One region of the Neorhizobium tomejilense genome, then DNA from elsewhere that is predicted to be linked to it. Evidence: riboswitches for the same ligand, from Rfam matches in the RefSeq annotation. Region 1 holds a riboswitch; each other region holds the start of a gene.
The links. Region 1 has a riboswitch for thiamine pyrophosphate ahead of ACSQ3G_RS11695 (ABC transporter permease). Riboswitches for the same ligand answer to the same signal wherever they lie in the genome.
Positions count from the first base shown of each region.

Region 2: it holds a riboswitch for thiamine pyrophosphate, as region 1 does, so the genes downstream of both, thiB (thiamine ABC transporter substrate binding subunit) here and ACSQ3G_RS11695 (ABC transporter permease) in region 1, are expected to answer to the same signal.
Region 3: it holds a riboswitch for thiamine pyrophosphate, as region 1 does, so the genes downstream of both, thiC (phosphomethylpyrimidine synthase ThiC) here and ACSQ3G_RS11695 (ABC transporter permease) in region 1, are expected to answer to the same signal.
Region 4: it holds a riboswitch for thiamine pyrophosphate, as region 1 does, so the genes downstream of both, thiM (hydroxyethylthiazole kinase) here and ACSQ3G_RS11695 (ABC transporter permease) in region 1, are expected to answer to the same signal.

Region 1 covers NZ_CAXUSO020000001.1:2,300,016-2,305,263, forward strand. Annotated here, with positions in the region: gene ACSQ3G_RS11690 (ABC transporter substrate-binding protein) at 1-897, opposite strand, end outside; gene ACSQ3G_RS11695 (ABC transporter permease) at 894-1,676, opposite strand; TPP riboswitch at 1,812-1,915, opposite strand; gene ACSQ3G_RS11700 (ABC transporter permease subunit) at 1,983-3,671, opposite strand; gene ACSQ3G_RS11705 (ABC transporter substrate-binding protein) at 3,668-4,717, opposite strand; gene ACSQ3G_RS11710 (ABC transporter ATP-binding protein) at 4,739-5,248, opposite strand, start outside.
Region 2 covers NZ_CAXUSO020000001.1:3,692,723-3,697,970, reverse strand. Annotated here, with positions in the region: gene ACSQ3G_RS18430 (MATE family efflux transporter) at 1-435, shown strand, start outside; gene ACSQ3G_RS18425 (thiamine ABC transporter ATP-binding protein) at 436-1,143, opposite strand; gene thiP (thiamine/thiamine pyrophosphate ABC transporter permease ThiP) at 1,136-2,755, opposite strand; gene thiB (thiamine ABC transporter substrate binding subunit) at 2,760-3,770, opposite strand; TPP riboswitch at 3,811-3,918, opposite strand; gene ACSQ3G_RS18410 (response regulator) at 4,001-4,450, opposite strand; gene ACSQ3G_RS18405 (ABC-F family ATP-binding cassette domain-containing protein) at 4,611-5,248, opposite strand, start outside.
Region 3 covers NZ_CAXUSO020000001.1:3,935,676-3,940,923, reverse strand. Annotated here, with positions in the region: gene ACSQ3G_RS19445 (DUF1839 family protein) at 1-333, opposite strand, end outside; gene ACSQ3G_RS19440 (amino acid--[acyl-carrier-protein] ligase) at 338-1,249, opposite strand; gene ACSQ3G_RS19435 (acyl-CoA dehydrogenase family protein) at 1,299-2,480, opposite strand; gene ACSQ3G_RS19430 (acyl carrier protein) at 2,482-2,733, opposite strand; TPP riboswitch at 2,913-3,045, shown strand; gene thiC (phosphomethylpyrimidine synthase ThiC) at 3,145-4,956, shown strand; gene ACSQ3G_RS19420 (SDR family NAD(P)-dependent oxidoreductase) at 5,006-5,248, opposite strand, start outside.
Region 4 covers NZ_CAXUSO020000002.1:356,122-361,369, forward strand. Annotated here, with positions in the region: gene ACSQ3G_RS24460 (response regulator) at 1-490, shown strand, start outside; gene thiD (bifunctional hydroxymethylpyrimidine kinase/phosphomethylpyrimidine kinase) at 509-1,312, opposite strand; gene thiE (thiamine phosphate synthase) at 1,309-1,947, opposite strand; gene thiM (hydroxyethylthiazole kinase) at 1,944-2,753, opposite strand; TPP riboswitch at 2,792-2,887, opposite strand; gene ACSQ3G_RS24480 (heavy metal translocating P-type ATPase) at 3,001-5,248, shown strand, end outside.

The DNA.
Region 1 (5,248 bases):
CAGTCCCATTTCCTGCATGAAGGAGGCGAAGCGCTGGTAACGGCCCTGGTCGAGTGCGGCCGGACGCTTGGCAAAGCGCGGCAGCGTGTCGAAGAACGCGGTGCGGTTCAGTTCGTCGTCGAGGTTGGGATAGGCCTTGACGAACAGCTGCCAGGCTTCCTGCGGATGGTTGGTGATGAAGATCGAGGCCTGTTCGACCGCATGCAGGAAGCGCGGCAACCGGCTGTCGGCAGCAAGCGCGGTGCGGGTGACGAAGATCAGCTCGTCATAGGCCGGAACACCGTGCTCTTCCGGAAAAAACGCACGACCCGCATGGCCTTCCAGCTTCATCTGGGTCAGTTCGAAATTGCGGAACCCGCCGAGCGTCGCGTCCACCTTGCCGCCGATCAGCGACGGAGACAGGGAGAAATTGACGTTGATCAGTTCCACGTCGTCATTGGAAAGCCCTTCCGACGCCAGCATGCGCTTCAGCATCGCATCCTCGAAGCCGGTGACGGAAAAGCCGACCTTCTTGCCCTTCAGGTCCTTGAGGCTCTTGATCGGGCCGTCCGCCAGAACCGTGACGGTGTTCAAGGGCGTCTCGACCAGCGTGCCGAACCGCACCAGCGGCAGGCCTGCCTGATGATCCAGATAGAGGTTTGGCTGGTAATGGATGCCGATATCCGCCTGGCCGGCTGAAACCAACCTCGGCACAGCGGAGGCGTCGGACGGTGGGATGAGTTCGACATCGAGATTGGCATCAGCAAACAGCCCGCGCTGCTTGGCGACGACCATCGGCGCGTGGTCCGGATTGACGAACCATTCGAGCAGCACGCTGAGTTTGTCGGCCGCCTGCGCAGAAATCGGGGTGGCAAGGCTGGCCAGCGCGATGAAGGACGCGGTGAGGATACGGATCATGATCGGACGGAACTCCCTGATGCGGATGAAGATGAAGGGTCGGCTTCGCTGGCCCACGGGGCGAGCCCGGCGGTCAACCGGTCGATGAGAAGCCGCAAGATGAGGGTAAGAATTGCCAGTATTGTCATCGCTGCAAACACCGTGTCGGTCTGCATGCGGGCATTGGCCTGGACCATCACAAAGCCGAGCCCGCCGGACGCGCCGACCCACTCGCCGACGACCGCCCCGAGCGGCGCCAATGGTGCAGCGACCCGAAGACCGGAGACGAGGCTCGGGACCGCCAGCGGCACGCGCATCGACACCAGCGTCTGCCAGTGGTTCGCGCCCTCCAGCGAGACGGCGTCAAGGATTTCCTGATCGGTGCGGCGAAGACCGTCGGCAAAGGCCGACGCAACCGGAAAGAAGATGATGATCGTCGTCATCGCCACTTTCGAGGCGAGGCCGAAACCCAGCCAGAGAACCAGGATCGGCGCCAGCACGAAGACGGGAAAGGCCTGCAGGATCAGCACCATCGGCCAGACGAGACGACCAAGCCGCGGCAACGCGGCGACGCCGAAGGCCGTGGCGATGCCGAGGCCTGCGCCGATCGCGAGGCCCAGCGCGATTTCCGTCAGCGTGACGAGGCTGTTCTGCAGCAGGAAACCCGGCTGCCGCCCGAAGGCGGAAGCGACGGCAATCGGAGACGGCAGAATATAGCGGGGCGGAGCAAACAGCCAGACGCCCGCTTGCCAGAGGGCGACAAGCAGGACGAGGCCGATGACCGCATGGGACGCGCGCATGATGCTACGCGCCGAACCTGCACGCCGGGACCGGATGCCCTTTCGGGAAAACGCGAAGAATGGATGTCATCGGTCGATCTCCAGATCAGTCAATCACGGAGATCCAGGTGAAGCGGAGAAGAGAAAGTATCGTCGAATGACGCTTATTTCCGTTCCTACGCCGGCATGACCCGGATCAGGTTCAAGGGTCCGGCTCACCGCCATCTCAGCATCGTCAAGATGCCCCCCTCGGAAGAACACGATAACTGTCGGTTTTCGCTATGTCTGTCAAGCGGACCGGACGGTCCGCCGGCTATCGTTTCCAACTCACCGCGCGTAGAGACGGTCGAGGCGAACCACCCTGCCCAGCAAAGCCAGCGCGATGACGGTGAAGAGGATCAGGACGGCCGAGATGGCGTGCGCGGTCGGCTCCAGGCTGAAGGTCGATTCTGCGTAGATACGGACCGGCAGGGTCGTCAGGCGAGCCGTGGTGAGAAAGCTCGTCACCGTCACCTCGCCGAAGCTCAGCAGGAAGCCGACGATGCCAGCCGCAAACAGCCCCGGCGCCAGACCCGGCATGATGATCAGGAAAAACCGCCGCACCGGGCTTGCCCCGAGGCTCGCCGCCGCCTCCTCCTGCGCCCGGTCGAGCCCCATGACCGAGGTGGTCAGAAGCGTGATCGCAAACGGCAGGATGACGATCACGTGGATCGCCACGAGACCGAGGAAGGGCGGGATGATCAGGTAGATCTGCAGCAGCCGCAGCATTCCGACCCCGATCGCCACATGCGGCAGCGACATCGGCAGCAGCCAGAATGCCAGGAGCGCGGACCGGCCCTTGAACGGATAACGGGCGAGCGCGAAGGCCGCCGGCAGCGAAAGCGAAAGCGCCACCAGCATCGAGGTGACGGCAAGCCGCACCGACACCCAGAAGGCATCCGCATAGGTCCCGGCGAAAAACACCGCCTCGTACCATTTCAACGTGAAGCCGCGGAAGCCGGAGGCGGTCGCCTGCGGCACGTCGTTGAAACTCTGGATGCACACGAGCACCAACGGCAGCAACAGGAGCAGCAGCGAGGTGGCGAGCAGCAGCTTCGAGACGATCGGCCCGAAAATGTTGATGATCGGCACCAGCCAGCGCGGAATGCTCCACGGATTGCTGGGCTTGCCCTTCAGCCACGGCATCAGGCGGTTGAGCGAATAGGCGCAGAGCGCCGCGAAGGCGAGACCGGTGACGGTCATGATGATTGCGAGTGCTGCGGCAAGCGGCGCATTGAGGTTCTTGATCGCTTCCTGCAGCACCAGCATGCCCGTCGTCCAGACCTTCTTTCCGCCGAGCAGCGACGCGGAAACGTAGGCCGTGGTCGCCATCAGGAAAACGATCACAGTGCCGGAGCGCAGGCCGGGCAGCGAAAGCGGCAGGTCGACGGTGAGGAACCGAACCGCAGGAGAGGCCCCGAGGCTCTGGGCCGCTTCATGCACGCGCGGCGAGGTATTCTGCAGATTGTCGTAGAGCGCCAGCACCATGAAGGGCAGGAAGACCTGCGCCAGTGCGACCGCGACCGCACCGTGCGTGAACAGCATGTACCGGGCCGGCGGAATGCCGACCAGCCCGGTGACCGAATTGATCAGCCCTTCGGGTGCCAGCAGGAGGATGATGCCGAGCGAGCGCACCACGACATTGGTCAGCAGCGGAATGAGGATGACGGCGAACGCGGCCGCGCGGTATTTTACCGGCATCCGCGCCAGCCAGTGAGCGAGCGGATAACCGAGAAGCGCGGTGATCACGGTCACGCCGAGGCCGAGCAGGATGGTTTCGGAGACAACGCCGAAGTAGAAGCTGTCCGAGACGATATCCCGGAACTGCGCGATCGACGGCGTTATGAACAGCGGGCCGAAAGGATCGGGATACTCGTGCAGTGATAGCACGAGTACCACGAACATCGGCGCCGCGAAGGATAGAAGCAGCCAAAGGGTGACCGGCGCTGCAAGCGCCGGCCCGATCCAACGGTTCATCCTGCGATCTCCCGATCGTATTTTGCCTGCCATTTGGCGCGGCTGGCATTGATCACGTCCCAATCGAAATCGACGAGCTTGGCGACATCGGCATCGCCGAGCACGAGCTTCGACTTGATGTCGTCCGGGACCGTGATGTTGCTGACGGTCGGCGAGTAGTAGATCTGGCGCGCGTAGGCGAGCATGCAGGGTTCGGAGAGGTGCAGGTTGATCCATTCCTCGGCGAGCTTCTGATTCTTCGTGCCTTCGGTGATGCAAGCGACGTTCATCGAAAGCGCCTGCCCCTCGACCGGCTTGGCGATCGCTATATTGGGATTGCGCGTTTCGACATAGGACTGGGTGAAGCTGCCGAATTCGACCGAAAGATCGGCGAGCTTCTGGTCGAACATCTCGAAGAGCTGGGCCTGGCTGCCCTGGATCGCCGCGAAGGGCTTCAGTTCCTTGACCTTTTCGAAGCCGATGTCGGCGTTCTTCTCGTCTCCGCCCCAGACGCGGGCGGCCATCATCAGCGCGGAAATGCCTTCGGCACCCAGACCATCCGGCCAGGCGATGCGGCCCTTCCATTCCGGGTTCCACATGTCCTTCCAGGAGGTGATCGGCTTCGACGCCTTGGTCTTGTCGTAGACGATCGTGCAGGGGTTGAAGGCAACGCCGTAACCACCCTTTCGCGCGCTCGGATAGAGCGCCTCGAAGTTCTTGACGGCAGGCGTCGGCGCCTGGGTCACGCCGTCCTTCACGGCCTGGCGGCTTTCGAAGATATTGAGGTAGAGGACGTCGAAGCTCGGGCGGCCGCGCTCGGCATAGGCGCGGGCACGGCGGTCGCCGGTACCGCCGAGAACGTAGCTGATCTTGCAGCCGTATTTCTCGACGAGCGGCTTCTCGACATGTTCCCTGACGATCTTTTCCTGCGCGCCGCCCCAGATGCCGACGACCAGTTCGTCGCCCTTCTTGGGCTCCTGCGCGGATGCGGGACGGATGATGTGGAACGGTGCGGCGAGACCGGCACCGGCGATGAGCTTGTTGAATGTACGACGCGAGACGTTCATGTCTTGGTTCCCCTTTTTCGGTCAGATGAATGTGGCGCCACCCGGCTGGGTCTGGATGCTGCACGGCGTCCCGAGGGGCGGAGGCGGCATATCCGAAGGCACGATCAGGCGGATCGTGCCGCATGCGGATTGGATATCGGCTTCGTAGGTGTCGCCGAGGAAGGCTGCATTGACGAGCGTGCCGGAGACACTGAGCGGCCCCGGCCCGTCCGAGAGCCTCAGCCGCGACGCACGCAGAACGAGGCGGGTGGCGCCGGAAGGTGCGCCCTCGCATGTCAGCCCCGGCGCCGTGAACAGGCCGTTCTCGGTTCTCCCCTCGATCACCGTGCGGGCGCCGAGGAAGGAGGCGGTGAACGGCGAATGCGGCCGGTCGCAGAGCCCGACCGGCGTGCCGATTTCGGCCAGCAGCCCCTTGTTCATCACCGCGACGCGATCCGACATGGCGAGCGCTTCCTGCTGGTCGTGGGTGACGAACACGGTGGTAATGCCGAGCCGCTGCTGCAGCGTGCGGATTTCGGTGCGCATGTCGGC
Region 2 (5,248 bases), 1.4 Mb from region 1:
AACATGGGCGCCGGCCAGAAAGATCGCGCAATGCGCATCGCCTTCACCGGCGCCGCCATTGCCTTCGTCATCACCGAAGTGATTGGCCTGATCGCGGCGATCTTCCCCGTCGCGTGGATTTCGCTGTTCAGCGAGGAGCATGGAGCGATCGATGCGGGAGTCGCCTATCTGCAGATCGTCGGGCCAGTTTATGGTTTCTTCGGCGGCGGGTTGGCGCTCTATTTCGCCTCTCAAGGCGCGGGCCAGCTACTCTGGCCGCTTGCCTGTGGTTTTCTGAGACTCGCCATTGCAGGTCTCGGGGGCTGGCTGGCGCTGGAATTTACCGGATCGCTCAACGGTCTGTTCTTTGCGCTGGCAGCTGGTCTGGTCGCCTATGGTGGGATCCTGTTCCTCGCCATCCGCTCCGGTGTCTGGTTCCGCGGAAAGGCTGCCTGATCAGCCGGCAAGAAACTCGGCAAGTGCCGGAATATCGCGCCGGGCGAGGAATTCCTCGGCCGGCGCCTGCAACAGGATATGGCCGTGGTCGATGAAGATCGCATGGTCAGCCAGCCGGCCGACCTCATCCGGATCATGGGTCACGACCAGTACCGTATTGCCCGTCTCGCGATGCAGGTCGATGAGGAGGCTGGCCATCGAAAGCCTGAGCCCGGGGTCGAGCGCCGCGAACGGCTCGTCCATCAGCAGAACCGGTTTTTTGCGCACCAGAGCCCGTGCGAAGGCGGCCCGCTGCCTTTCGCCACCGGAAAGCGTCCCCGGCATCCGTTTCTCAAAACCGCTCAAGCCCACGCGCTCCAGCGCCTGTGATATGGCGGCCCGATCACTGTTGGAAAGTTTCAGCGAGGGGCTGATGCCGAGGCCGATATTGGTGGCGAGGTCCAGATGGGCGAAGAGATTGTTGTCCTGAAAGACCAGCGATACGGGACGCTCGGAGGGATGTTTTTCCGTCACGTCCCCGCCTGCGATCTGGATACGGCCGCGGTCCGGCGTCTCGAAGCCGGCAACGAGGTTGAGGAAGGTCGATTTGCCGGAGCCAGATGGGCCGGTAATCGCCGTCACGGCACCGGCCGGCAAAGCACAGTCGAAGCGGAATTCTCTGACGCCGAGCTTCAGTTCAACCTTGTTCAGCGCGATGCCGTCAGCCATGGTTTGTTTCCCTCCGGCCGGCAGTGCCGATCATCGTCAAAGCCAGGCAGATGATGCCGAGGATGAGCGCCAGTCCGTCAGCGTCATTGGTTCGATAGCTGGATAGCCGGCTATAGACAAGCCAGGGGAGGGTGGTGACCTCGCTGGAGCCGAATAGCGCCACCGCGCCGAGATCGCCGAGCGACAGCGCCATGGCGAAGGACAGCGCCGTCAGCAGCGGCCTTGCCAGAACCGGCAGATCGATCCTCCATGCCCGTGAAAAGCCGGACAGGTCGAGGCTTGCCGACAACCTGCCTGTCCGCTTGCGGTGCGTTTCGACGGCTGGCGACAAAACGCGCATCACGAAGGGAAGCGCCATCAGCATGTTGATGATCGCGACCAGCGCCGGGGCGAAACGGGCGACATCGCCGAACGGGCGCAGCATCAGGAACCAGCCGGTCCCGAGCACGACCGGCGGCACAAGCAGCACCAGCGAGGACATTCCACCCAAGGACACGGAAAACGCTCTGGCCGTTCCGGCAGGCCTCTTCATGTCTGAGATTGCACCGCGTCCGGCAATGATAGCCAGGGAGGTCAGCACTGCCAGCAGGCCAGAGGAAAGCGCGATCGTGAAACTGGTCCAGGCGGCGCGCAGGAAGGCGGCGCTGTTGACGAGGCTCCAGAGATTGGCCTGGGCGCCCGCGCCGACAATCGAGGCGAGCGGCAGGATCAGGAATATCGTGGCAAGCAGGATAGCCAGCACATCCCAAAGCCGTGCGGGCAACGTCCGGCCATCGAACCGGCGGGTCGCCCGACCGGCCGTGATGCCAGCGTCGTCAGGAGCTGGAAGCAGCGAAATCACAATCAGGATCAGCGCCGTTATGCCGATCTGCAGCAGCGACAGCGCTATGGCGCGCGGAGGGTCGAAATCGAAACGCAGCGACTGGTAGATCGCCACTTCGAGCGTGGTCGCGGCCGGCCCGCCGCCGAGCACCAGGACGAGCGTGAAGCTCGTGGCGCACAGCATGAAGATCAGGCCGGCAATGCCGGGGATGACTCGGCGGGCCGCCGGCCACTCGATGAAGCGGAAAACGGAGAAGGGCTTCATCCCGAGGCTGGAGGAGAGCAGCCAATATTCCGGCGGCAGGCGCTCCAGCGCGGCAAGCAGCAGTCTCGCGGCGAGCGGCAGGTTGAAGAACACATGTGCCAGCAATATGCCGGAAAGCCCGTAAATGCTGACCGGCTGTTCGAGGCCAAGCTTCAACAGCAGGCTGTTCATCGCCCCCTGCCGCCCCCAGATACCGATCAGGCCGAGCGCGCCGATCAGCACCGGCAGGCCCATCGGCAATGCCATCAGCCGGATGACCCATACACGGCCCGGAAAGCGCGGACGGCGTGCGAGCGCGAGTGCGACGGGAAGGGCGAAGACGACCGACAGCAGCGTCGAAAGAACCGCCTGCAGCAGGGTGAAACGCAGAATTCGCCAGGTATAGGCGGTGAACAGCCGGCTTTGGGTGTTGCCGGCGTCCCAGGAGAGAAGGGCGGCGACTGCGATGCCGACGAAGAGGGCGATGCCGATCAGGCTCAGCAGCCCCCAGCCTATCCCGCGTCTCCGCTCGGCCCTCGTCAGCATGGGATCAGTTCATGCTCATGGCGGTCAGCCATTCGTCGATCCAGGCCTGCCGGTTCTTGGCCACCTGGTCCGACCCCATCAGGAAAGTCTTGGTCGGCTGCACCAGCTTGTTGAATGCGTCGGGGAGCGGCTGGGAGGTCTTGGCGGCCGGCATCATCCAGTTGGTGGTCGGGATGACGTCCTGGAAGGCCGGCGAAATCATGAATTTCAGGAACTGTTTCGCCAGATCCTTTTCCTTCGCCCCCTTCAGCATGCCGGCAACTTCGATCTGGATGTAATGGCCTTCGGAGAACGAGGCGGCCTGGTAGCGCTCCGTCTTCTCCTCGACCATGTGATAGGCCGGCGAGGTCGTGTAGGAAAACACCATCGGCACTTCGCCCTTGGTGAACAGGCCATAGGCCTCCGACCAGCCCGGCGTGACGGTCAGCACGCGTTTCCTGAGCTTCGCCCAGGCCTCCGGTGCCTGGTCGCCATAAACCGATTTCACCCAGAGCAGCAGGCCGAGGCCGGGTGTCGAGGTGCGCGGGTCCTCGATGGCGATCTTCTGCGCCGGATCGCCGTCCACCAGTTCCTTGAGGCTTTTCGGCGGGTTCTTGATCGCCTGCGTATCGTAGACAACGGCGAAATGGCCGTAGTCGTAGGGGATGAACGTGTCGTCGCTGTAATTGCCGGGGACCTTGGCCGCCGAAGCGTCGAGCCCGTGCGGCTCGAACAGGCCGGTCGCCTTCGCCTCGGAGATCAGGTTGGTATCGAGGCCGAGCGCGATATCGGCGTCGGTGCCTTTGCCCTCCAGTTTCAGGCGGGTCAGAAGCGCCACGCCATCGGCGACGCCGACGAAATTGAGCTTGCAGGCGCAGGTCTTTTCGAACGCCTCTTTCACCTTGGGACCCGGACCCCAATCGGAGACGAAGCTCTCGTAGGTGTAGATGGTCAGCGTCTTTTCCTGCGCTTCGGCCGGCGCGGAAAGGGAAAGGGCGGCAGCGGCCGCGAATATAGAAAGAATGGTGCTGCGCATCAGCGTCTCCTCGTTTTGGTGACAAAGGGGAATAGGCGCTGATGAAGAGCCGTCTAATCCCTCCGCCGGTGTTAACCGGATCAGGTTCCGCGGGTTGGCCAAAGGCCTCTCAGCCGCACGAAAACGCGCGGCACCCCGTTAGAGCAGGATCAGATTTAGCGGCGAGGCGAATGGCTGGCAAGAGGCGGTCTGCGGCCGGCTCAAGGCGCATTCGGCAGGTGCAACACGGCTCAGTGGTTTTGCGGAAACACTTTCAGTTCACGCGGAACGATCGCCATGCCGCCCAGCCGGTTGGCAACGGCGTAGTCGATGGTCTTCTCGACCACATCGGGCATGACCGGTTTGGTGAGAACGCCGAGCGAGCCTTCGACGCCGGCTTCCACATCGTCCGGATTACCGGTCATGAACACGACGGTGATGCCATATTGCTCGGCAAGCTCGCGGCCGATCTCCGGACCGGTCCGGCCGTCCGAAAGATTGACGTCGACCAGGGCGATATCGGCATAGGCGGCGAGCGCCAGGGCATGTTTGCGGGCATTGGCAAAACCGGCGACTTTCAGGCCCATGGCTTCGATCGTCTCGGCAACATCGAGCGCGATCAGAAACTCGTCTTCGACAATCATAACTCTTTGATTCATCGCCTCAGTGGCCAGCCGACGACGCGTAACATTTGTCAGCATTGGATGTCCCCATTCGGTTGATCGGTTCCTGGCAGGCCGATCCGTCCCCGGGACATTTCGACCACTACTCACACCCCAGAACGCCCCGGGACATCATATGTTCCGCTCCGCGACAAATATTTTTCTAGCTAACTATCTGTTAAGCTTAACAAATCACAAATCAGCCTTCGATTTCCTCACGCAGCATTTCGAGTTCCAGCCATTCTTCTTCCATTTTGCTGATGCTTTGGCGCAGCTTTTCCATCTCCGCAGCCAGCTTGTTGAAGGCGGCGGGATCCTTGGTGAAGAGGTTGGGGTCGGCCATTTTCTTCTCGCGGGCGGCGATCTCGGCTTCGGCTTTGGCCATTTCCTTCGGCAGGTTCTCGAGCGCGAATTTCTGCTTGAAGGAAAGCTTGCCTTTGCCCTTGGGGGTGCCAGAAACCGATGCTGCAGTATCGGTTTTTGCCCTGTCAGCTTTTTCCGTGCGGCGCCTTTCCTCCAGCGCGCCCTTCCGCTGCGCCAGCATATCCGTGTAGCCGCCGGCATATTCGATCCAGCGGCCGTCCGGTGCGTCCGGATTGGCGGGGGCGATGGTCGAGGTCACGGTGCGGTCGAGGAAGTCACGGTCGTGGCTGACGAGGATGACGGTGCCGGTATAGCCGGCGACGATTTCCTGCAGCAGGTCCAGCGTCTCGATGTCGAGGTCGTTGGTCGGTTCGTCCAATATCAGGAGGTTGGACGGCCGGGCCATGATGCGGGCGAGCATCAGCCGGGCGCGCTCGCCGCCGGAAAGGTTCCTGATCGGTGTCCTGATCTGCT
Region 3 (5,248 bases), 1.6 Mb from region 1:
AAAGCTGTCGAGTTCGAGCAGCGTCAGCCGGCCGCGGCGGATCTGCTCCGCAACATGCCATTCCGGCCGGTCGAAGATCGCCAGTTCGGTCACGCGGATGCCGAACAGGGTCTCGAGGTCTTCGAGCGGCACCTTGAAGAAGGTGAACTGGTCGCCTTCGAAATCCTGGGTCAGGGTGAAACCGAGCATGGCTTCCGGTGGCAGGCCCTGTGCCGAAAGCACCTCTATCCACAGATCGACGTAACAATTCGTCTCCGGCCACATGCGCTCGGCCGAATGCAGCGCATGCGTCCTGTAGTTCGCCGGATCGAGCGCCGGAAATACCGCCGTCATTGGATCAGCCCCAGAGCGCGGCGCGGACGGAGCCCGGCCACTCTTTTACGTCCAGACCGTGGGTGTGGAAGAGCGCAAGCGCGATGCGTTCGAGGCCGAAACCAACGCAGGCCGTGTGAGCGACGCTGCCATCCTCCAGGTTGAGGCCCCATTTCAGGCCGAAACTGTCCTGATGATAATTGAAGCTCATGCAGGCGGTGGGCTTGGCGACGGAGGTGATCGGGATCAGGAGTTCGAACTTCAGGTTCTGGTCGCGCTGGTTGTTGACCAGCATCTTGCCGGCGCGGCCGAAGAACGGGTCGTTGGCGATGTCGATCTCCACCTCGAGGCCGAGCGACTTCATCATCTCGACGCCGCGATCCATCCACAGCTGGCGAAAATCGGTGACGTGGCTCTCGGTGCCCATGCAGACATATTCGCGCATGCGGAAAAGCTGCTGGCGGGCCGGATCCTTGGAGGGCTCGTGGCGGAAGCAGTAGCTCTGCAGGTCGAAGAGAGCGCCGCCGGCTGGCAGGCTGCCGCGCCGCGCCACGGTCGGATAGAGCGGATAGCAGGCGGCCGGCGTCAGCACGATGTCGGTTGCTTCCTGGCCCTTGGTCCAGTCCTCCTCGCCGACTTCCATGCATTTCAGCAGGCTCATATGGTCGAGTTCGTTGCCGCAGAACGAATGCACCGTGCCGGCGAGCTGCGGAAAGCTCTTCATATAGCCGCTGGTCTCGAAGAAGGCGCGGTTCATGCCCGGCGGGAAGCGCATCGCCTCGGCACCGTCGCCGCCGCCGACCTTGTCGATCAACCGCTCGAAGGCGGCGATGACGTCTTCGAACTGGCCGCTGCGGCCATACAGGCCGTCGACGCCGGTCTCGATCAGCAGGCCTGCATCGAACAGGCGGTCGAGAAATGAAACTTGCATATCCATGGCTTTACCTCATTCTTTTCAATGGTTTACATATGAAATGATCGGGGCGTCAGCCGAGCAGGCTGGTGTCCGGTTTCTGAACGAGCAGCATGGTCGACGTATTGCCGAGGATGCGGTCGTTGGAAATCATCAGCTGGGCGGAATGCGCGTCGCGCAGATGCCGGCCGAGACTGTAGGGCGTGCCGTTCTTGTAGCCCATGATGCCGCAGATGATCATCGCCTGGTTGATGATGGTCAGGATCGTCTCGGAGGAAGCCAGCTTGACGTTGTTCATGGCGATCGAAAACGCCATGGACGACAGCTGGTCGTGATCCGCCTTGGCATCCGCGTAGATCCTGAGGCCGGAGAGGATGCCGGCCTTGAGGAGCTGCAGCAGGTTCGAGGCTTCGGCGAGCCTCAGCGCGCCGGGCGGCTGGGTGCCGCCGGCCTTGCGGGCGGCGGCGCGCACGAAGGCCTGGGCGCGCAGTACCGCATCGGCGGCGATCCCGTACCAGACCGCGCTCCAGAGGAGATGCGAGGTGGCGAGCATCGATTGCGCCGCGATCTCGGCGAACGGCTTTGGAAAGATCTGGACGGACGGCGCCTCGCCCCTGAAGAGGAAACCGTCGGAGCAGGTGCCGCGCATGCCGAGCGTATCCCAGTCGACGGTCTTCTGCAGGGTATACTGGCCTTGCTTGAAGACCGTCATGACCTGGTCGGTCGGTGCGGCCTTCTCGTTGGAGCGCGAGGTGACCATGATCACATCGGCGTGGGCGCCGTAGGAAATCACGGTCGCATCCTTGGTCAGGCGGCAGATGTCGCCATCGACCTCGATCGCGCAGATGGAGTTGCGCATATTGCCGCCGATGCCGCCCTCGGTCGTCGCGGAAGCGACGAGAAGCTGGCGGCCGGCAAGCTCGCGCATGAAGTCCCTATGCCATTCGCTGTCGCCACCGTGCTCCACCAGGCTCGAAACCTTGATCTGGTGCATGGCGAAAACCATGGCGCTCGCGGCGCAGGCCTGTCCCAGGATGGAGCAGACCTCGGCGATCTCGGCGATCGAAGCGCCCTCGCCGCCGAACGCGGCCGGGATCTGGATGCCGATCAGGCGCTCGGCCTTCATGGCGTCGACCGCCTCCCGGGGGAAGCGGCCGTCATGATCGACGCGGTCGGCAAATTCGGCCGCTACGGTTGCCACGCGGTGAGCGCGGGCGCTCAGGCTCATGTCGGCGGCAAAGGCGGGGAGGCTCATCTCAAGCGGCCTCGCGCGCTTTCAGGATATGCGAAACCGTCTGCTCGATCGCGGCTATGCTGGCGAAGGACTTGCGGTTCAAAAGGCTGTCGGGAAACTCGATGTCGAAAGCCTCTTCCAGGCCGAGCATCAGTTGTACGGATGCAAATGAGGAGAGGCCGGCCGCATAAAGATCGGCCCCGTCTTCCAGCTCGGTCACCGCGACCGGAAGGCCGCCTACCCGTGTGAGCAATTCGCGAATGGTCTCGTTCATCTCGACATCTCCGGATCGTTCAAATTCTGCGTTCATCGCTGGGGACGTTACTACGCGGGAAAGCCTAAGATTCCAGCAATAAACGTCGTGAAGTTAGGGCTGCGGGATTCCGTAAAATCCGATCGATCGCCATCCGCATGCCCCGGCTTGACATCAACGGCCCGCGGGTTTCTGATGGCGCCATTCACCAGGGGGGTCCCGTCAAGGGGCTGAGATACTGCTGGTCGGACCGGCTTTGGCCGGCCGAGGCGCAGTGACCCGTTGAACCTGATCCAGTTCATACTGGCGTAGGGACGGTGCGGGCGCTGCGGTAACAAGGGCGGGAAACCGTCCTTCGCATTCCGGGGTGTTTTTCCATCATTCCAACACTGGAACTGGGTCTCCAAACGTCAAACCTTGGAGCCTTGAACCATGAATATCGCAACCACCAAGCTCACTCCGGTCGTTACCACCGGCCCGCTTCCCGCCTCCACGAAGGTCCTGAAAGCAGGAACGATCCACCCGGACATCCGCGTGCCGATGCGCCAGATCGCGTTGCATCCGACCTCCGGCGAACCGCCGGTCACCGTCTACGATTCCTCCGGTCCCTATACCGTCGAAGGTGCCGCGATCAGCATCGATGCCGGCCTGCCGCGCCTGCGCGAAAGCTGGATTCTCGCCCGCGGCGACGTCGAAATCTATCAGGGCCGCATTGTCAGGCCGGAGGACAACGGCTTCGTGTCCGAAAGCCATCTGACGCCGGAATTCCCGGTCCGCAACCAGCCTTTCAAGTCAAAGGGAGGCAGGGCCGTCACCCAGCTCGCCTATGCGCGAGCCGGCATCATCACGCCGGAGATGGAATTCGTTGCCATCCGCGAGAACCTCGGCCGGCAGGCGGCCAGGGAACCGCTCGTCCGCGACGGTGAAAGTTTCGGTGCCCATGTGCCGGATTTCGTGACGCCCGAGTTCGTTCGGCGCGAAGTCGCGGAAGGCAGGGCAATCATTCCCGCCAACATCAACCATCCCGAATCCGAACCGATGATCATCGGCCGCAACTTCCTGGTGAAGATCAATGCCAATATCGGCAATTCGGCCGTCACCTCGTCGATGGCCGAGGAAGTCGAGAAGATGGTCTGGGCGATCCGCTGGGGCGCCGATACGGTCATGGACCTGTCGACCGGCCGCAACATCCACAATATCCGCGACTGGATCATCCGCAATTCGCCGGTGCCGATCGGCACCGTGCCGCTCTATCAGGCGCTCGAAAAGGTCAACGGCATTGCCGAGGACCTGACCTGGGAGGTCTATCGCGACACGCTGATCGAACAGGCCGAACAGGGCGTCGATTATTTCACCATCCATGCCGGCGTGCGGCTCGCCTATATCCCGCTCACCGTCAACCGCGTCACCGGCATCGTTTCCCGCGGCGGCTCGATCATGGCCAAGTGGTGTCTGCACCACCACAAGGAGAGTTTTCTCTACGAGCATTTCGAGGAGATCTGCGACATCGCCCGGGCCTGTGACGTCTCGTTCTCGCTCGGCGATGGTCTTCGCCCGGGTTCGATCGCCGATGCCAACGATGCGGCCCAGTTCGCGGAACTGGAGACCCTTGGGGAGCTGACGAAGATCGCCTGGGCGAAGGATTGCCAGGTGATGATAGAAGGCCCCGGCCATGTGCCGATGCACAAGATCAAGGCCAACATGGACAAGCAGCTCGCGGTCTGCGGCGAGGCGCCGTTCTATACGCTCGGGCCGCTGACCACCGATATCGCGCCGGGCTATGACCACATTACGTCGGGCATCGGGGCGGCGATGATCGGCTGGTTCGGCACGGCCATGCTCTGCTACGTGACGCCGAAGGAACATCTCGGCCTGCCGGACCGCAACGACGTCAAGGTTGGGGTCATCACCTACAAGATCGCCGCACATGCTGCCGATCTCGCCAAAGGCCATCCGGCGGCCCAGGTGCGCGACGACGCGCTGTCGCGCGCCCGCTTCGAGTTCCGCTGGGAGGACCAGTTCAACCTCTCCCTCGATCCGGAAACGGCCCGCTCGATGCATGACGAGACCTTGCCGAAGGAGGCGCACAAGGTGGCACATTTCTGCTCCATGTGCGGCCCGAAATTCTGCTCGATGCGGATTTCCCACGACATCCGCGCCGAAGCGCAGAAGGAGGGCCTGGAAGCCATGGCTGCGAAATATCGCGACGGTGGCGATCTTTATATGCCGGTCGAGAAAGGGTGATCAACTTCACGACCCCTGCCGGCCGCAACCGGCAGGGGTCGTTCGAACGTCAGAGCGCCATGCCGCCCGACACCTCGATGCGCTGGGCATTGACCCAGCGGTTGTCCTCGGACAGCAGCGAAGCAACCATCGGACCGATATCATCCGGTTCGCCGGCACGGCCAAGTGCCGTCATCTCGGCGACGCGCCTGTTGATCTCGGGATTGTCGCGCACCATGCCGCCGCTGAAATCGGTCATGATCGCACCGGGCGCCACCGTATTGACGGCGATGCCGCGTGCGCCAAGCTCCTT
Region 4 (5,248 bases), on a different contig from region 1:
ACCCTATACCCGCGAGGCCTTGGCGCGAAAGATCCGTCACGTGCTGAACGGCCAGCAGCATCGCAACCGGGTGAGGGCGTCTTTTGCAGCCAAGCCGCCCGCCGCGCCGATCGGGCCGCGGCCGGTTCTGCCGCGTTATTCCGTGCTGCTGGTCGAGGACGATTTCCTGATCCGCATGAGCACGGCCGATCTGCTGGCCGAACTCGGGCACCAGGTTTCCGAAGCCTCGACCGCGGAGGAGGCTATTACGATGATAGAGGCGCGCAGCTTCGACGTTGTGGTCACCGATCTCGGCCTGCCGGGTCTTTCCGGCGGCGAGTTCGCACAGCAGGCGCGCAAGCTATCTCCCGATGTCGGCATTGTATTCGCGACCGGTAACGACCGCATTCCGGACGAAGCGGCAGTAGAAGGGGCAGTACTTCTGAAGAAGCCCTACGGCAGCCAGGAGATCGCAATAGCCTTCGAAAAGATTGCAGTGCAGAAGGGCTGAGAACCAGTCGTCTCGCCCTCACCACCACGCGTAAAAATGCGATACCGGGCCATGGCCGGTGCCGACGGTGAGGGTATCGGCGGCGGCGATCGCTCCGGCGAGATAGGTCTTGGCGACGGCGACCGCCTGCGCGGGCGAGGCACCCTTTGCGAGCTCAGCGGCGATCGCGCTGGACAGCGTGCACCCGGTGCCATGGGTGTTTCTGGTCGCGGTGCGCTTGCCTTCGAACCAGTGGATGCCGGTAGCGTCCGCCAATACGTCCGGGCTGTCCTCGCCTTCCAGATGACCGCCCTTCACCAGGACTGCCTTCGGCCCGATCTTCAGCAGCCGCTCAGCCTGGGCTGCCATCTCTTCGCGGGTCGTGGCGATCGCCTCGCCGAGTAGCGCCGCGGCTTCCGGCAGGTTGGGGGTGACGACGGTGGCAAGCGGCATCAGCTTATAGGTGACGGCGTCCACCGCATCGAGCGCCAGCAGCGGCGAACCGCCCTTGGCGATCATCACCGGATCGAGCACGATCGGCACGGTATCGCGATGGGGGCGTAGCACGTCGGCGACCGCCTCGGCGATCTCGGCATTGGCGATCATGCCGATCTTCACCGCGTCGACGCGCACGTCGAGAAAAATGGTGCGGATCTGGTTTGCGACGAAGGCGGCGGGCACGGCATGCACTCCGGTGACCCCTTGGGTATTTTGGGCGGTCAGCGCGGTCAGCGCCGCCATGCCATAGGTGCCGCGCGCCGCGAAGGTTTTCAGGTCCGCCTGGATGCCGGCGCCGCCGGAAGGGTCCGAACCGGCGATCGACAGGACATTCTTGATGCTCATGCGCGCGCCCTTTCGATTTCTGCGGCAATTCTGCGGGCTGCGGCTTCAGGATCGGGCTGGCCGCAGATAGCGGAGACCACCGCGATACCCTTTGCGCCGGCGGCCAGTGCGAGGCCGGCATGTTCCGCCTTGACGCCACCGATCGCGACCGCCGGAACCGGTGCCATGGCGACGATGCGCGCAAGCCCGTCGAAACCGATCGGCTGCTTGTGGTCGGGCTTGGTGCCGGTCGCAAAGACGGGACCGATGCCGACATAGTCGACGATGGACGGATCCAGCCGACGCGCCAGTTCCTCGGTCTCCACCGAGAGGCCGAGGATCATGCCATGGCCGGCGCGCTGCCGCGCCGCCGCCGCCGCCATGTCGCTCTGGCCGACATGCAGGCCTTCGGCGCCGATCGCGATCGCCGCCTCCACGTCGTCGTTGATGATCAGGGGCACGCCGGTGCCTGCCAGCACCGCCTTCAGCGCCCGGCCGGTTTCGATCATCTTTGCTGTATCCGCCTGCTTGTCGCGGAGCTGGACGATGGTCGCGCCGCCGGCGACGGCCAGCCTTGCCGTCTCGACCATGCCGATGTCGCGGCAGAGATCCGGGTCGAGGACGAGGTAGACGGAAAGATCGAAGGTCTTTTTCATGGGGAAACGATCCTTGCCTTGGCATCGAGCGTCTCTCCTGTCAGCGCCGCGAGACGGTCGAGGAAGATCGGCGAGAAGAAGCCGGGACCCGAGGCGGTGAAGGCCGCTTCCTCTCCCGCGACCGCGAACATCGCGAGTGCGGCGATCGTCGCCTCGAAGGGATCGTCCGTGCTTGCCGCAAAGGCGCCGACCAGGCAGGTGAGCGAGCAGCCGAGCGCGGTCACCTGCGGCATCAGGGCGGAGCCGCCAAGGATGCGGACCGAACGCCGGCCGTCGGTGACGAAATCCACTTCGCCGGTGACGGCTACTACGCAGGCCTGCCGCTGGGCGATGGCGATGGCGGAGCTTTCGGCCGCCGCAACGCTGTCACCGCTATCGACGCCATGGCCGCTCGACTGGCTGCCGGCCAGCGCGATGATTTCCGACGCATTGCCACGGATGATCGTCGGCCTCAGTTCCATGAGTTCGGCGAGCGCCGCGCGGCGATAGGCGGTGGCGTAATGGGCGACGGGATCGAGCACCCATGGCTTACCAGCTTCCGTGGCAGAGGCGGCCGCGGCCTTCATGCCGGCCAGGAAATCCGGCGAAAGGGTGCCGATATTGATCGTCAGGGCCGAAGCGATGCGGGCAAATTCGCCGGCTTCTTCCTTCGTATGCACCATGGCGGGGGAGGCGCCGGCGGCAAGCATCACGTTGGCTGCGATATTCATCGCTACGAAATTGGTGATGTTCTGGACGAGCGGGTTTTTGGCGCGCATCGCGGTCAGCAGCTGGCCGGGGGTCTCTGCAAGGGGCGTCGTCTGCATGTCTGCCTCGTTCGGCGGGGCAGGCGCTGGGCGCAATGTTGAACGCCCGGACGACTCCCTCCGCCAGCATGATCTGGTTCAGGTTCTAAGGGTGCTTCTCAGCCCGGCTCAGCCGGACGCCCCTGTCTTCACCATGGCTTACAGCAAAGAGAATGCGCTTCGCCAGTGATTTTTTCTGATTTTAGGCCTTGCAGCTCTAGTCGCTAGAGGTTGTAGAGACGGGGCTCGGTCCAAACGGGAAGAGACGATGAACGCCACGACACAGGCACGATACAAGGTTGGCGGCATGGATTGCGCCAGCTGCGCGACAAAGATCGACACGGCGGTTCGCCGCATGCCGGGCGTCGCGGACGTGTCCGTTTCGGTTGCGTCCGGCACGATGACGGTAAAGCACGACGGGACAGGCGATCTTGGCGCGATCGAGAAGAAGGTCGTGGGGCTTGGGTATACGCTGAGGGCGCTGGGTCAGAAGACGCCGGCCAACGTCGGAGCGAGCGGCCCCCTCACCCCGCCTCCGCTTCGCTCGGCGGACCTCTCCCCGAGGGGAGAGGAGGACGGAGACGGTGCGGCAAGTCTTCTTCTCCCCAGGGGGGAGAAGGTGGCCGCGGAGCGGTCGGATGAGGGGGAGGCCGGTCACGGCCAACATAGCCACGACGGCGGGCACGATCATTCCCACCACGACCACGCCACCACAGAAATCGAAAACCTGCACGGCCACGACCAGGGGCCGATGGACGGACCGTGGTGGAAATCGGCAAAGGGCCGCCTGACCATCCTGGTCGGGTTCGTGTTGACGGCGGCTTACGGGCTCGGCCATCTCGTCCCTGCTTATGGCCCCTATATCTTCACCGCCGCGATGTTGGTTGGCCTCGTGCCGATCGCCCGCCGCGCCATCATGGCAGCACTCGCTGGCACGCCGTTTTCGATCGAGATGCTGATGACGATCGCCGCCGTCGGCGCCGTTGTCATCAATGCGTCGGAAGAGGCCGCCGCCGTGGTTTTCCTCTTCCTCATCGGCGAATTGCTGGAAGGGGTCGCGGCCGGCAAGGCGCGCCAAAGCATCCAGAGCCTGACGGCGCTGGTGCCGAAAAACGCGCTGCTCGAAGAAAACGGCCAGACCCGCGAAGTGCCGGCCGAGAGCCTTGCCGTCGGCGCGATCATCCTCGTGCGTCCCGGCGACCGCATTTCGGCGGACGGCGTCATCATCGCCGGCGAAAGCGCGATCGACGAAGCGCCGGTGACGGGCGAAAGCACGCCGGTTGCCAAGGGCATCGACGATACGGTGTTTGCAGGCACGATCAACGGCGATGCGGCCTTGCGGGTTCGCGTGACGGCGGCTGCCGAGGACAATACGATTGCCCGCGTGGTTCGGCTGGTCGAGGAGGCGCAGGAAAGCAAGGCCCCGACCGAACGCTTCATCGACCGGTTCTCCCGCTATTACACGCCGGGTGTCGTCGCCGTTGCGGCTCTGGTCGCCATCCTGCCGCCGCTTGTGGCCGGTGCGTCCTGGAGCGAGTGGGTCTACAAGGGCCTGGCGATCCTGTTGATCGGCTGCCCCTGCGCGCTGGTCATCTCGACGCCTGCCGCAATTGCCGCATCGCTCTCGTCAGGCGCCCGCCGCGGCCTGCTGATGAAGGGTGGCGCGGTGCTGGAGACGCTCGGCAAGATCACAGCCGTCGCGCTCGACAAGACCGGCACGCTGACGGCCGGCAGGCCCCAGGTGACCGATGTCATCGCCTTCGGCCGCAATGCGGAAGATGTGCTGCGCTTTGCCGCCGCGCTCGAAACGGGCTCCAGCCATCCACTCGCCGTCGCCATCCTTGCCAAGGCTGCCGATGACGAGGTCGAGATTCCGGCTGCGACGGATGCGCGGGCGCTCGGCGGCAAGGGTGTCACGGCGACGGTCGAAGGCCAGGAGGTGTTTTTCGGTTCGCCCAAGGCAGCGGCCGAGCGGGTCTCGCTGCCGATGGCGCATTCCCGCCGGATCACCGGCCTCAACGACGAGGGCAAGACTGTCTCGGTGCTGATCGTCGGCGGGGTCCTTGCCGGTGCTGTCGCCATGCGCGACGAACCGCGTCCCGACGCCAGGGCGGGTCTCAAGGCGCTAACCGATGCCGGCGTCAGGACCGTCATGCTGACCGGCGACAATGCCCGCACCGCGACCGCGATCGGCAAGGATCTCGGCATCGAGGTGCGCGCCGAGCTGATGCCGGCAGACAAGAGCCGCATCGTCGGCGAGCTGAGAAGCGAGGGCTACGTGGTCGGCAAGGTCGGCGACGGCATCAACGACGCCCCGGCACTCGCTGCCGCCGATGTCGGCATCGCGATGGGCGGCGGCACCGACGTGGCACTCGAAACCGCCGATGCCGCAACGCTGCACGGCCGGGTCGGCGACATCGCCGCGATGATCGCGCTGTCGAAGCGGACGATGCGCAACATCTATCAGAATATCTCGATCGCGCTCGGCCTGAAGGCGGTCTTCCTGGTGACGACCA